2 regions of the Acutalibacter muris genome follow, and region 1 is predicted to be linked to the other one. Evidence: predicted binding sites of a transcription regulator. Region 1 holds the regulator's gene; the other holds the start of a gene.
What was found. Region 1 encodes LexA, which represses DNA repair genes until DNA is damaged. Its sites were predicted from a motif close to CNAACANNTGTTNG; they were not measured.

Region 1 (7,516 bases):
CTCGGCAGTCTGCGCCCAGATAATGATACTGAAGTATAGCCCAAGGCTCATAATAAACACCGGGGTGGCAGGGGGCGTGGGCGTGAAGATAGGAGATCTGGTGGCCGCCGAGTGCTGCGTGCAGCATGACTTTGACACTACCGCCATGGGTGACCCTCTGGGTACGCTGTTCCTCCGGCGGGGCGGTGACAGCGAGGATATCCTTAAGCTGCCCTGCGACAGCGGGGCCAGGGAGGTGCTCCTTGAGGAGGCCCGGAGCATATACGGCGGGGCCCATGCCGGCGTTATCGCCACAGGGGATATTTTCGTGGCGGACAAGGAGAAGAACCGCTGGCTGGGGGAGAAGTTCGGAGCCAGGGCCGTGGAGATGGAGGGCGGCAGTATTGCCCAGGTGTGTTATATGAACAAGGTCCCCTGCGCGGTGCTGAGGGCCATCTCCGACAGCGCCAACGATGACTCGCCGGTAGACTTTCCCTCCTTTGCCAAGGAGACGGCTGAGAAGAGCGCGGAGCTCCTTATAAGAGCGGTGCGGAAGCTCTGAGCGAGGGTAGGGCATTATGAGAGAGATGGAACAGATGGCCCTGTCATACCTGGGGCGGAATCCTATACTCTGTATGGACATGGTGGAGGCCCTGCGCCGGGGGGACGGCGTGGTAAGTGCCGTGCGCACGGACGGGGTGCTGATAAGCATACCCAGAAGCGGAGCGTACCTGCTGGCGGCGGGGGATACGGCGGCAGCCGAGGCCCTGGGAGGACTTATCCGGGGAGCCAGACAGCTGGCGGTGCATGACAAAGATAACGCCCAGCTCCTGAGGGACGAGCTGGGCTTCACAGCCCTGATGGAGTGCCGTGCGGCGGCATACGTGAACCCGTTTCCGCCGGGGAGCAGAGGCTTTGACCTGCTACAGGTGAAGCCCCTGGGACCGGAGCAGGAGGAGGCGCTTATGGAGAGCTTCCCCGGGGAATTTGATCGGGACGAGCTTAGAGAACGGCTCGCGGCCCGGGCGGTCTACGGAGTCCTCCATCGGAGGGAGCCCGAGGGCATAGTGGGCGTCTACCCGGAGGGAGGCGTCGGAATGCTGGCAGTGCGGCAGGATTTAGGGGAGCAGGCGGCAATGGAGCTGCTGGGAGGCCTTGTGGCCTATATTACCGGCTGGTGCCTTGATAAGTGCCTTGCGCCATTTGTACATATCCCGGTGGAGGACGGACTGCTGCTTTCGGTTTATGAACAGGCGGGGTACACGGTCTGCGAGAAGAATATGTACTGGCTGGGCTAAGCGAGGCCGGTCAAGCCGACTTCGCATAGCGAAGGCCAAGAGTTTGCTTTGCAAACTCTTGGCCTTCTACGCTTGCTAGGGGTTTGGGGACGAGAAGTCCCCAAGGTCTGTTGCCGTTGACTTGGCTGCAAGCCAAGTCGGCCAAAAAGTAAAAAAGCCCGAAGAATATGTAGCACTTTTTCAAAGAAAAAGTGCTATTTCTCTGCTTGACAAAACGAACGACCGATAGTATAATAAACGAACTAACGAATGTTAGCAGAAAGGGGTCAGATATGGATACCAAAGAAAAAATCGTATGGGAGGCCCTGAAGCTATTCTCCACCCGGGGCTATGGGGCAGTGTCCGTACGGGACATCGCCGCCGCAGTGGGTATCAGGGAGAGCTCGCTATACAACCATTTTCCCAATAAGCGCGCGATATTCGACGGTATTGTGGATATCTGCTGGGCTAAAGCGGAAGAATACTATCATTCTCACGGACTTCCCTTTTCAAGCAAAGATGACCTGTCCGTGTTCCAAGGTGGCGGCCAGGAGCTGGAGGAGACCGTGCTGGAGGTGTTTCGGTTCTTCTTTGAGGATCCGTGGAACACACGGTTTAGAAGGCTGCTCACCGTCTGCCAGTTCGACGACAGCCGCTCCGGCGAGCTTTATAGGCGGCTTTACTGCCAGTATCCTGTGGAGGTCCAGGAAAAAATATTCACCGGTCTCATGGAAAGGGGCATTTTCAGGACCGGGGACCCTAGGGTGCTGGCGGAGCAGTTCTATGGCGGGGTATTCCTGCTGCTTTCGGCCGGGGAGAGCTGGGAGGAGGTCCGACCTAAAATCACTGCCCAGGTGCGGCAGTTTATAGGAGACCATAAAACCTATAAATAAACAGAAAGCCGCGCGTTTTGCGCGGCAGGGAGGTCAAGAATGAACACAATAATTATTTACAGATCAAAAACAGGCTTCACTAAAAAGTACGCCTTATGGCTGAAGGAGGACCTTGCCTGTGACTGTGTGCCCTATGAGGAGAGGGGAACAGTAGACTTCGAGAAGTACCAGACTATAGCTTTCGGCAGCGGATGCTACATCGGAAAGATAAATAAGCTTTCATGGCTGAAAAAGCAGCTGCCAAGGCTTCGGGGAAAGAAAATAGCGGTGTTTTTCACCGGGGCTATGGAGCCCGACGCCCCGGACGTGCGGCGTTTGGAGCGAGAGAACTTCACCCCGGGAGAGCTGGAGCGCATAAGGCCCTTTTACCTCCAGGGCGGGCTGAACTATGCCGCCATGAACCCCATAGACAGGTTCCTGATGGCGGGCTTCCACAAAATGCTCAGGGCCCACGCGGACTCGGCGAAAGAAAGGGTCATGCTCCAGAACCTCCAGGAGTCCTTTGACAAGACCGACAGGGAGAGCCTGAGGCCTCTTGAGGAGTATTTAAAACAGTAATAACACTTTAATAGTACCGCAGCACCGCTATGACCCTGCCCAAAAGGGACACATGGTCGGAGTAGATGGGCTCAAAGTCCGGGTTCTCGGGCTGCAGGCGCACACCGCCCGGCTCCCGGTACAGGCGCTTTACAGTGGCCTCGTCGTCTATCATGGCCACAACTATCTCCCCGTCATCTGCCGTGGGGGTGCGCTCCACTATGACGTAATCGCCGTCAAGGATCCCCGCGTCCCGCATACTGAGCCCCACCACGTGCAGGGCGAACAGTTCCTTACCGCTCTTCTGGGGGAAGGGCACATAGCCCTCTATGTCCTCTATAGCCAGTATGGGCATACCCGCCGTGACCCGGCCCAGGATGGGCACCTGGGCGGCAGGCTCCGCCCCCTCGATACGAATGGAGCGGTTGAGCCCGGCGTCCCGGGTGATATAGCCCAGGCGCTCCAGGGTCTTTAGGTGGGCGTGCACCGTGGAGGTGGAGCGAAGGCCCGTGGCGTTGCATATCTCCCGGACCGTGGGCGGGACCCCGCCGGGCATGGTTTTAACGAGATAGTCGTACACCTTTTGCTGGCTTTTCGTTAAGCCGTCCATTAGGCAGCCTCCTTTGCACGTCTTTTCAAATATATAAATCTGTTTGGAGAAAGCCGGCGCTTTTGCAAAGCGAAAGAGAAACGCTTCGCGCTTCAGAACTTCTCCGAAGGAATGCTTTGCGTATATTATAACATGGTTTATCTGAAAATGCAAAACGAATGTTTGGATTTTTTTATTTAAAATTCACCCGGAAATTCTTTAAGGATTATTCACAGCTCTTTAACAACTCCTTGTCCGCCGGAGAGTATAATAAGCTTGTAAGAAAGAGGTACCGAATATCTCTTTCTGTACATGTTCTACCCTCCTCAATAATACCCCTCAAGCAAAAAGGAAGGGCCGGCTTATGCCGGCCCTTCCTGCCTTTTTTCGCTGGCCGTATAAACCCGCTGCTTTCAGGCTAAAATACTGTTACAGAACGGCTGACACGGTGTGTTGACCGTCCAGATTACCACTGAAAGGAAGCGAATTTATGAACGGCAAACGCTTTTCGGAAAATAAGGCAAGGCGCAACGGCTTCTACCTGGCGCTGGCTGTGTGCCTGGTGGCGGTGGGCATAGCGGCCTGGAGCACCTTTGACGCGGTGCAGGGCTACATCTCCGCCACAGAGGAGCTGGAGAGCAGCAGTGCTTCCAGCAGGAGCGACGACCCCCAGGCACAGAAGTCACCGGCTCCAAGTCCACAGCCCTCCGCGGGGGCGGCAAAGCCCTCTGCGGCGCCTACAGCCACGCCCAAGCCAAAGCCCACCTATGTGCCAAAACCCAGCGACCCTCCGGCAGCGGAGAGCCCTGAGCCCGCAGATACTGAACCCGAGGAGCCCCAGGTCCCGGCAAACGCCCCTATGTATGAGATAAGCGGCGAAATGATCTGCCCTGTGAGCGGCGAGACCATACAGAAGGCCTACAGCGCCGGGGCCCCGGTGTACTCCGAGACCATGAAGGACTGGCGCGTACACGCGGGCGCGGACTTTGGGGCCCAGAGCGGCGAGCAGGTGCTGGCCTGCGGCAACGGCATTGTAAAGGAGACCTACACCGACAGTATGCTGGGTAATGTGGTGGTCATTGAGCACGGGGACTATATTTTCTCCTACTGCGGCCTTGGGGAAAACTTCCTTGTGAAGCCTGACGACGTTGTGACCATGGGACAGGCCATAGGCACGGTGACCGCCGTGCCCGGCGAGTCGGCGGACCAGCCCCACCTGCACCTGGAGGTCAGGAAGGATTCGGCCTATCTGGACCCACAGTCGGTTATTGAGGGCAAGGACTGATAAACTTAATGCTGTAAACCCCGGAACCCTCCGGGGTTTGCTTTTTTGAGGGCTAAAAGTGAGTGAGGTATATTGCGCGCGGCTTGGCAGTGTCATTAATGGATGCCAAATATAACATAGGCACCGGAAAATTATTCGGAGAAATGTTGGACAATCCTGGCTTTGCCGCGTATACTGGTATAGGGAGCCGGATTGCGAAACCAGTGCGGAACAAGTCCGAAACATTGGTTTCCTTCTTGACAGAAAGCCCTAATTGTGTTATATTGAGATAATAATAAAGTTGAGACTTCTGGGCACTGGGGGAGTGATCATTTGGAAAAGATAATGATAATCGATGACAGCCCGGTGCAGGCCGCGCATCTGAAGAACATACTGGAGAGCGACTATCAGATCACCACAGTACAGGAACCACAGATGGGGCTTAGCTACGCCAGGGAGCAGGACTTTTCGCTCATACTGCTGGATGTGGTCATGCCCGGCATGGACGGCTTCGTGCTGCTGAAAAAGCTCCAGGAGGAGGTTGCCACCAGGCATATCCCGGTAATACTCATAACCGCGCTCTCAGATATCGAGAACGAGCAGCGGGGCCTGACCCTGGGGGCAGTGGACTATATATATAAGCCTTTCCACCCGATGATAGTTAAGGCCAGGGTAAACACCCACATAAAGCTCTATCAGTACCGCAAGCAGGTGGAGTACCAGTCCATGACCGACCAGCTCACGGGCATAGCCAATAGGCGGCGGTATGAGCGCGTCAGCGAACAGAAATGGCAGGAGGCCATCAGGCTCCGGGTGCCCTTTTCCATCTGCATGATGGATATAGACCACTTTAAAAAGTACAACGATACCTTTGGCCATCCGGCCGGCGATACGGTGATCACCGCCGTGTCCGCCACGGCGGGCAGGTATCTCCGCAGGAACACGGACTTCCTTGCCAGGTATGGCGGTGAGGAGTTTGTGGTGTTTATGATGGGGGACAGCTCCAGACAAGCTTTCGAGCAGATGTGCCGCGTGCGTCGGGCTGTGGAGGAGCTGCATATACCCCACTCAGGTTCGGTTTCAGAGTGGGTTACCATCAGTGCGGGCGGGACAACCGTACTGCCGAAACGGGGAGATTCCTTTGACACCTTTTTAAAGATAGCGGACACCATGCTGTATGACGCCAAGCGGTTCGGACGCAACCGGGTGGTTTGGAATGACGAGAATATGCGGCAATTTTCCGAATGAGGTCCGTATGGCGGGTGAAGGACTATAATAAACGCCTGTGCTTTTCGAGGGCACAGGCGTTTTTGCGCTCTATAATGCGTTTAGAACAGGCGGGTGCCGCCCTGACGGGCGAGGTGGGCGATTATGGCTATCAGGAAGCCAAGGGCCGCCCCGCAGACAGCCTCCCTGATACGGTGCCCAAGGGACTCGTTGAGCTTGGGTATCAGCTCCCCCAGAGCCCGCTTGCCCTCGGGATCGTCCTCCTTCTCAAGAAATTCCACTATGTGGTTTATGGCCTTGGCATGGAGCCCCGCCGCCCAGCGCACGCCTGTGGCGTCATACATGACTATCATCGCCAGTATGAAGGAAAGGGCGAAGACGGGGGAGTTGAAGCCGTACAGATAGTACGAGGTCAGCAGTACCGAGCAGGTTAGCGCCGAGTGTGAGCTGGGCATTCCCCCTGCCCCGGCAAGGCGGTGCCGGTCGAACTGCTTGTGTTTTATGGCGTCTATCAAAGCCTTCAAGAGCTGGGCCGCAGCCCAGGAGATGACGGCGACGTTTATAAGGGGATTGGAAACGAGAAAAGAGAGGTCCATTTGGAGGTTCCTTTCAGATAGGTTCGGTACGCATTAAGTATACCCCTTTTTATACCCCCGTGTCAACACAGGCTTGCATACATTCATGGGATGTGCTAAAATTTAACGTATAAGAATATCTTGACGGGGGCGGCCATGACAAATAAAAGGAACTACGCAAAGGAGTTGGAAAGACTGATAGAGGGGCTGGGCGGCAGGACCCCTACCCTGCTTCTGCACGCCTGCTGCGCGCCCTGCTCCAGCGCTTCGCTGGAATATCTCGCAAAGCATTTTTCAATAAGCTTACTTTATTATAACCCGAATATCTCGCCTATAGAGGAGTATGAAAAGCGGCTTTATGAGCTGCGGCGGCTGGTTCGGGAGCTGTCTGTAGAGCATACTGTCAGCCTTGTCCCCTGCGAATACCGGGGGGAGGATTTTGTGCGTATGGCAAGGGGCCTGGAGGGCGAGGCCGAGGGTGGCAGGAGATGCAGGGCCTGCTATAGGCTGCGGCTGGAGGAGGCCGCCCGGGCCGCTAAAGAGCGCGGCCTTGAATACTTTACCACCACTCTGACCATAAGCCCGCTGAAGAACGCCGCGGCCATCAACAGGATAGGCGAGGAGCTGGCCGAAAAGTACGGGGTAAAGCACCTGCCCTCAGATTTTAAAAAGAAGGACGGCTATAAACGCTCCATTGAGCTGTCGAAGGAGTACGGGCTGTACAGGCAGGACTATTGCGGGTGTGTGTACTCCAAAAGGGAGCGGGACAGAAGAAATAAGGAGAGGACTGATAAGCTTGCCGGTAATCCATAAGGGCGCAGAGTACCGGGCGGCCGACGCCCACGCCCATATCTACCATGAGAAGATAGCCGAGAAGGCGACCGCGTCGGTGGGGGCCTTCTACGATTTAAATATGGACAATGTAGGCCTGCCCGCCGTACTTCTGGAGCAGGGGGAGGGGGCCGGCATAGACAGGTTCGCCGTCTGCTCGGTGGCCACGAAGGTGGAGCAGGTACGCTCTATAAACGGCTTTATCGAGGGCGAATGTAAAAAGCACCCGGAGTTCGTGGGCCTTGCCGCCTGGCACCAGGATATAGAGGACATAGAGGGGGAGATGGACGACATAGAGCGCCGGGGGCTCCGGGGCATAAAGCTGCACCCGGACTTCCAGGAGT
Region 2 (7,516 bases), 320 kb from region 1:
GGCCGAGGCCGCAAGAGAGCTGGTCCGGCGGGGAACGCGGCCCCAGGTGGTCCTCCTGGATCCACCGCGCAAAGGCTGCGGGCCAAAGCTTGTGGAGACGGTGGCGGAAATGGGCCCCCAGAGAGTGGTCTACGTCTCCTGTGACCCGGCCACGCTGGCAAGGGACCTACGGCAGTTCGCCGGGCTGGGGTATGGGAGGATTAAGGGGCGGCCGGTGGATATGTTCCCGGGGACGGGGCATGTGGAGACTATCGTGTTGATACAAAAGAAAACCTCGTAGAAATCCTTTATTTTAGGCACTTTGCGAAGCATTTCATGTTCACTTCGGAGGGTGAAAAAATCCGAAATAAGCACCTCAAAAACTACTTTGACGTTTCAGTGGTAGTTGATATCGGGTGTGGGAACACAAACGGAAAATAAAGGTTTTCCGCAATCAACGTGTCTATGTAGTGTACACCCCGCTGATCCTTAGTCACACATACTCCTGCAATGGCGTGATGGCACCCATCGTAACTATGCTGCGATGGGTTTTGATATTGAGTACAACCTTTGGCTGCATGATTCTCACCCTTTCTGCTTAAAATATGGCATATTTTCTCCTTGTGTCAAGTATAAACATCATTTTAATAATAAAGCGCCCGAGAAATAGGAATTTCTGTGCCATCTACCCAATATATTATCGAGCTTGCACGGCTCTTCAAAGTCTCTACGGACTATTTACTTGGGGTTGATGCTTCAAGAACCATCAATGTCATCGGGCTTACGGAGGAAGATATTCAATTAGTGCATGGGATAGTTACCCATTTGAGAAGTAAAAATCGATCACAATAAAGAAATCCCTCCGCACCAGCAGAGGGATTCTCAATCATTTCACTTTTTCTTACTTAAACGGATTCTCCCCCGGGTACATCATACCCTTGGGCTGATTGAACCCGATATCCCCAACGCCCAGGTACTTGAACACCTCAAACAGCGCCTTGCCGTGGTGTCCGAAGGCGACCGCGCCGTGGTGGGGATAGTTTTTCCCGATGAGCACATGGCGGTAGAAGCGACCCATCTCGTTGATAGCAAAGACCCCTATGCCGCCGAAGGAGCGGGTGGCCACGGGCAGCACCTCGCCCTCTGCCACATATGCCCGAAGGATGCTGTCGGCCGTGGACTGAAGCCGGAAAAAGGTGATGTCGCCGGGGACTATATCCCCCTCAAGAGTACCTTGGGTGACCTCCTCGGGCAGGCTGCGGGCCATTATCATCTGATACTTCATAGTGGGGCTGCATATCTTGCTGGAGCAGGTGTTGCCGCAGTGGAAGCCCATGAAGGTGTCGCTGAACTGATAAGGGAACTTGCCCTCTATCTCAGACTTGTACATATCCTTTGGCACAGTGTTGTTTATGTCCAAAAGGGTCACAATATCATTACTGACGCAGGCGCCGATGAACTCCGAGAGGGTGCCGTAGATGTCCACCTCGCAGGACACCGGAAGGCCCCGGCCCGTAAGGCGTGAATTTACGTAGCAGGGTACAAAGCCGAACTGGGTCTGGAAGGCGGGCCAGCACTTGCTGGTAAGGGTAACGTACTGGCGGTAGCCCCGATGCTCCTCTATCCAGTCCAAAAGGGTTATCTCGTACTGGGCCAGCTTCTCTAAAATCTCGGGCTTCTTGTTGCCCTCACCCAGCTCCTTCTCCATGTCGGCCTTGACCTCTGCTATGCGGGGGTCGCCGGCGTGCTTATGGAAGGCCTCGAACAGGTCCAGCTCGGAGTTTTCCTCGATTTCAACGCCCAGGTCATACAAGCGCTTGATAGGCGCGTTGCAGGCCAGAAAGTTCAGGGGGCGGGGGCCGAAGCTGATTATCTTTAGAGACTTTAAGCCTACCAGGGCTCTGGCGATGGGGATAAACTCATGTATGCGGTCGGCACAGTCCTCCGCGTCGCCCACGGGCTCCTCGGGGATATAGGCCTTTATCTCCCTAAGCTTCAAATTGTAGCTGGCGTTGAGCATACCGCAGTAGGCGTCGCCGCGTCCGCCCACAAGGTTGTCGCCGGACTCCTCGGCGGCGGCAATGAACATACAGGGGCCGTCGAAGTGCTTGGCGAGAAGGGTCTCGGATATCTCCGGGCCGAAGTTGCCAAGGTACACCACCAGGGCGTTGCAGCCGTTTTTCTTAATGTCTTCAAGAGCCTGTACCATGTGTATTTCAGACTCCACTATGCAGACCGGGCACTCGTAGACGCTGGACGCTTCTGTACCGTATTTGGCGTTAAAGGCTTCCATCAGGGCCCTTCTGCGGTTCACTGACAGACTCTCGGGGAAGCAGTCGCGGGAGACGGCCACCACCCCGACTTTTACAATGGGGATGTTGTTCATATGTGTTCCTCCGTTTTATTCAAAATTTCCGGGCTCTATTTGATACTATCATAACCCATAGCAGGGGAAAAAGCAATCAAAACATATGTTTGAAAATAATTCGCAAAGGGCTTGCTTTTACTCTCTTTTTCCTATATAATATATGTAGTTTTAACTATACGGGAGGAAGTAATAATGGCGGAAAAAAAGCAGGCCCCTGTCAGCACCCGCTCCAGCAGCAATAACCCCGACGAGCGGCGCAAGGCGCTGGACACGGCCCTGACCCAGATAAAAAAGCAGTTCGGCGACGGCGCGGTGATGCGTCTGGGCCAGCAGTCGTCCCTTAACATTGAGGCCATCCCCACCGGGTCCCTGTCTTTGGACCTGGCCCTGGGGGTGGGAGGCCTGCCCCGGGGCAGGATAGTGGAAATTTACGGCCCGGAATCCTCTGGTAAGACCACCCTTGCCCTGCACTGTGTGGCGGAGGGCCAGAAGTTAGGCGGCAACGCGGCCTTTATCGACGTGGAGCACGCTCTGGACCCGGTGTACGCCTCGGCCCTGGGGGTGAACGTGGACGACCTGCTGGTGTCCCAGCCCGATACCGGCGAGCAGGCTTTGGAGATAGCCGAGGCCCTTATCCGCTCCAACGCCATCGACGTGATAGTGGTGGACTCGGTGGCGGCCCTGGTGCCAAAGCAGGAGATAGAGGGCGAAATGGGCGACTCCCACGTGGGCTTGCAGGCGCGGCTCATGAGCCAGGCCCTCAGAAAGCTGGCGGGGGCCATCTCCAAGTCCAACTGCGTGGCCATCTTCATAAACCAGCTGCGGGAAAAAGTGGGCGTTATCTATGGCAACCCCGAGGTCACTCCCGGGGGCCGCGCCATGAAATTCTACTCGTCGGTGCGTATCGACGTGCGCAAGGGCGAGGTTTTAAAAAATGGCACAGACATTATAGGGGCCCACACCAAGGTGCGCGTGGTTAAAAACAAGGTGGCCCCACCCTTTAGGACCGCCGAATTTGACGTGCTCTACGGCCAGGGCATCTCCCGCATGGGGGAGCTTGTGGATATCGGCGTGCAGCTGGATATCATTCAGAAAAGCGGCTCCTGGTTCTCCTACGACGGACAGCGCATCGGCCAGGGCCGGGAAAAGGTCAAGGACTTCCTTGCGGCAAACCCGGAGGTGGCCGGGAATATAGAAGCTGCCGTGCGGGAAAACGTGAACAAGCTCTACAGCCAGAAGCTGGGCAAGCCCCCGGCAGAGGCCGGCGGCGCGGAGGATAACGGCCCCGCCGTGCCGGCAGAGGTGGAAAAGAAGCCCACACCCCCCAAGGCGGCCCTGGCCGACGACGCCAGCCTTGACATCACGGTGGACGACTGATGGAGCTGACCGCCGCGGAGCCCAGGCGAAAGGGATTGGTACAGCTGTACATAGACGGCGAGCCCGCCGTGAAGATAGATAACGAGGTCCTCCTGCTGTCCCGGATAAAGCCGGGGGACGAGCTTACCGATGAGGAGCTGCACCAGCTGATACTGGATTCCGACGCCCATAGAGCCAAAGAGAAGGCCCTGTACCTTTTGGAGTACCGGGACCACACGAAAAAAGAGCTGACGGAGAAGATTGCCCGCACGGCCGCGTCAAGAGAGGCCGCCGAGGCTGCTGTCGATAGGATGGAGGAGCTGGGGCTCATAGACGACGACAGCTATGGGCGAAGGTACGCAAGGGAGCTCTTCGTGCGTAAGAAATATGGCCCACTGCGGGTACGCCAGGAGCTGCGGCAGAAGGGAATAGACCCTGAACTTATCAGCGAGCTCTTGGAGGAGTATGACGACCCAGAGGCCTTTACGGAGCGCATAGGCGAGATACTGGAGCGCAAATACTCCGGCTGGCAGGAGGACGAAAAGGTAAAGCGCAGGGCCTTTTCGGCCCTGCAGCGCATGGGGTACAGCTATGAGCATATTCGCGAGGGTATGCGCGGACTATCAGACAGTTGAACCCTTCGCCGCCGTAACGGCCCTGTCAAGGCCCGCTAAATCCTTGTGGACGGTGATATCCACGAACCCGGACCGCGCAAAAAGCTCCGTCACCTCCCGGGCCTGAGTATCGCCTATCTCCACGCCCAGCGCCCCGCCAGGACGCAGTAATGGCGCCCATTTTTCCAATATGGCCCGATAAAATGTCAAGCCGTCCCCGCCCCCGTCAAGGGCCAGGGACGGCTCCTTTTGCACCTCCGGCTGAAGGGCGGAGAGCTCGCCTGTGGCGATATACGGCGGGTTCGACGCGATAAAGTCCAGTTCCTTCGGGAACACTCCCTGCTCCGGCCCTCGGAGCACATCCCCGGCAGCTGCCCGGCATTCAAACCGGGGATAGCGGGCGATATTCCTGTCCAGAAATTCCCCGGCCTTCTCGTCCAGCTCCACGCATATTACCTGCGCCCCCGGCACTATTGAGCATATTCCAAGCCCCACAGCCCCGCTGCCCGCGCAGAGGTCCAGGCCCCGGGCCCCTTTGCCTATCCGCGCGGCAAGGGCCTCCACCAGCGCCGCCGTGTCCTCCCGGGGGACCAGCACGCCCTCGCCCACCGAAAGGGTGAGGGACATAAAGGGCCACTCCCCCAGGATATATTGCAGGGGTCTCCTCTCTGCCCGCTGGGAGACGGCTTCAAGAAATTCCTGCCGCTTTTTTTCATCTGGCGCTTTGTCGCCCTGCAGCGCAAGCTCCGACCTGTCCAGACCCAGAAAGCGCTCCGAAAGCCGGGCCGCGTCAAAGCCCGGGCTGTCCACTCCCGCCTTTGTAAGCTGGGCTTTGGCCCGTAAGTATAATTCCCTGGCGGTCACTTAAGGAGGTCCTCGCCGTTTTCGGGTATCACCGCCTGCAAGGCGGCGATGGCGGCCTCTATCATCTTATCGTCCGGCTCCTTCACGGTGATGCGCTGCATCCAGAGCCCTGGGGCGGTGATTATCCGGCAGAGCATATTGTCGTGCCGGGCGCAGGCCTTCTGTACCTCATAGCCGATATTCACGATAATCGGTATGCACAGAAGCTTTACCACCGTGCGCAGTATTGGATTCGAGAAGGGGATGAAGAAGCCAACGATTATCCCTAAAAGCAGCATAAGTATCATAAAGCTTGTGCCGCAGCGGGGGTGAAAGCGCTTCTGGGGCCGGACGTTCTCAACGGTCAGGGGCAGATCCGCCTCATAGCAGAAGATGGTCTTATGCTCCGCCCCGTGGTACTGGAACACCCGCTTGATGTCCGGCAGCAGGGACACGCAGAGCACATACCCCAGGAAGATGGCTATGCGAAGCACCCCCTCGAACACGGACCGCCACCCTGCTATGCCCTCGCCCACGGCCCCCTGCAAAAGGTTGAAAAGGAAGGTGGGAAGCACGAAGAACAGCACCACCGCCAGGCCGACCCCCAGCACCGAACCGATGCCCATGATAATCCCGGTGAGCTTGTCCCCCAGGTGCTCGTCCAGCCACTTGTCAATACCAGTAAGCTCCTCCTCCCCCATATCTGTTATCCTGTCCGCCGACAGGGACAGGGCCTTATAGCCCAGCCGGAAGGTGTCCACCATGGCGAAAATACCCCTTATAAAGGGCTTGCCCAGTATGGGGTACTTTTTTGTGATACGGTCAATATGTATGTCCTCGGTGGTTATATTGCCCTCGCTGTCGCAGAAGGCAGCGGTGGTGCGCTTTGGGCCTACCATCATGATGCCCTCCATCAGGGCCTGCCCACCGATAGTCGTTATCCTCTTTGGCATTTATTTGCTCCTTCTTGAGTATATTTTTGGCGCTGCACGCGACTTGCCCAAAGGGCAATGTCGGCCGGACCGCGTCATGTCTTACACAAAGGTATGCTTATGGTCACCGTTGTGCCCTCGCCCTCCGTGCTCTCCAGCTCCAGCGTGCCGTTGTGCATGGCCACTATCTCGTCCGCCACCGCCAGCCCTATGCCGGAGCCCCGGACCAGCTGGTTGGCCTTATAAAACTTCTTCTTCACGTTGGGCAGGTGCTCCGCCGGTATGCCGCAGCCGGTGTCCGCTATGATGACCTGCACCCGGTCCTCCGAAAGCTCCGAGGACACCGTTACCGATCCGCCCTCCAACGTGTACTTCAGGGCGTTGTCTATAATGTTTACAAATACCTGCTTGAGCCTGTTCCTATCCCCATATACCGGCGCAAGGCTGATGTTCTCCTCATACCTGAGCTCCTTGCCCTCTGTCCGCGCCCGCTCGGTAAAAAGGTACACCGCCTCGTCCAGCTCCGCCAGAATGTCCATGCGCTCCTGCACCAGCTGCATCCGTCCGTTTTGAAGCCGGGAGAAGTCCAGAAGCTCCTCCACAAGGCCCGAGAGGCGCTCAGACTCCCGGATAATAACGCTCATGCCCTTCTCCTCCGTGGCCGGATCCGCCCCGCTTCTTAGAGTCTCCGCCCAGCCCTTTATGGCCGTCAGCGGCGTGCGCAGCTCATGGGACACCGAGGAGATGAACTCATTTTTCATCCTCTCCGCCGCGCCCAACTCCCCGGCCATGTCGTTTATGGCGTCGCAGAGCTGGCCTATCTCGTCGCCCCGGGCCTTTTCAATGCGCACCTCAAAATCCCCCTGGGCGATCTGACGGGCGCTCTGGCTCACCTGCCGCACGGGCACAAGGATGGAACGGATGAAGTAAACGCCGGAGAGAGTCAAAAGCAGCATGATGAACAGCGCCGCTATCACCAGCACTATCACCACCATTATGGTCTGCTGGTCCGCCCGCTCCATGGACACCATATACCGTATGGAGCCTACAAGCCCACCGTTTTCACTTCTCACTACCCGGGTTATGGCCATAACCTTCTCCCCGGTGTTCAGCTCCCCCACCCACTTGCCCGAGCCGTCCGGGCTCAGGAGGGCCAGCTGGTAGTCGGGCATGGGCTGGGAATGGTCGGGCTCAAAGCCCGTGGAGGTTATGAACACCCGGCCGTCCTTGCCCAGCGCCATTATCTCCATCTTCGCCTTGTCCTGGAAGGTCTCGATATAGTCCCTTGTAACCGCAGTGAACTCGGAGGTCTGATAGTCCTTGGAGCGGCTTGACAGCCAGTTGAGCAGCTCGTCCATGCGGCCCGTAAGGGTGCTCTCTATGCCGTTATAGGTGGAGCTCTGGACCATAAAGGACAGGGCCGC

Region 2: the regulator LexA is predicted to act here: its motif matches at 2,444-2,457, upstream of recA (recombinase RecA).

Annotation. Positions count from the first base shown of each region.
Region 1 covers NZ_CP021422.1:118,454-125,969, forward strand. Annotated here, with positions in the region: gene ADH66_RS00575 (5'-methylthioadenosine/adenosylhomocysteine nucleosidase) at 1-541, shown strand, start outside; gene ADH66_RS00580 (hypothetical protein) at 558-1,277, shown strand; gene ADH66_RS00585 (TetR/AcrR family transcriptional regulator) at 1,550-2,149, shown strand; gene ADH66_RS00590 (flavodoxin domain-containing protein) at 2,189-2,707, shown strand; gene lexA (transcriptional repressor LexA) at 2,715-3,296, opposite strand; gene ADH66_RS00605 (M23 family metallopeptidase) at 3,766-4,560, shown strand; gene ADH66_RS00610 (diguanylate cyclase) at 4,873-5,787, shown strand; gene ADH66_RS00615 (divergent PAP2 family protein) at 5,868-6,362, opposite strand; gene ADH66_RS00620 (epoxyqueuosine reductase QueH) at 6,498-7,154, shown strand; gene ADH66_RS00625 (amidohydrolase family protein) at 7,138-7,516, shown strand, end outside.
Region 2 covers NZ_CP021422.1:3,605,132-3,612,647, forward strand. Annotated here, with positions in the region: gene rlmD (23S rRNA (uracil(1939)-C(5))-methyltransferase RlmD) at 1-280, shown strand, start outside; gene ADH66_RS18550 (L-fucose/L-arabinose isomerase family protein) at 881-2,365, opposite strand; gene recA (recombinase RecA) at 2,540-3,724, shown strand; gene ADH66_RS18560 (regulatory protein RecX) at 3,724-4,338, shown strand; gene prmC (peptide chain release factor N(5)-glutamine methyltransferase) at 4,327-5,181, opposite strand; gene ADH66_RS18570 (DUF1385 domain-containing protein) at 5,178-6,113, opposite strand; gene ADH66_RS18575 (sensor histidine kinase) at 6,188-7,516, opposite strand, start outside.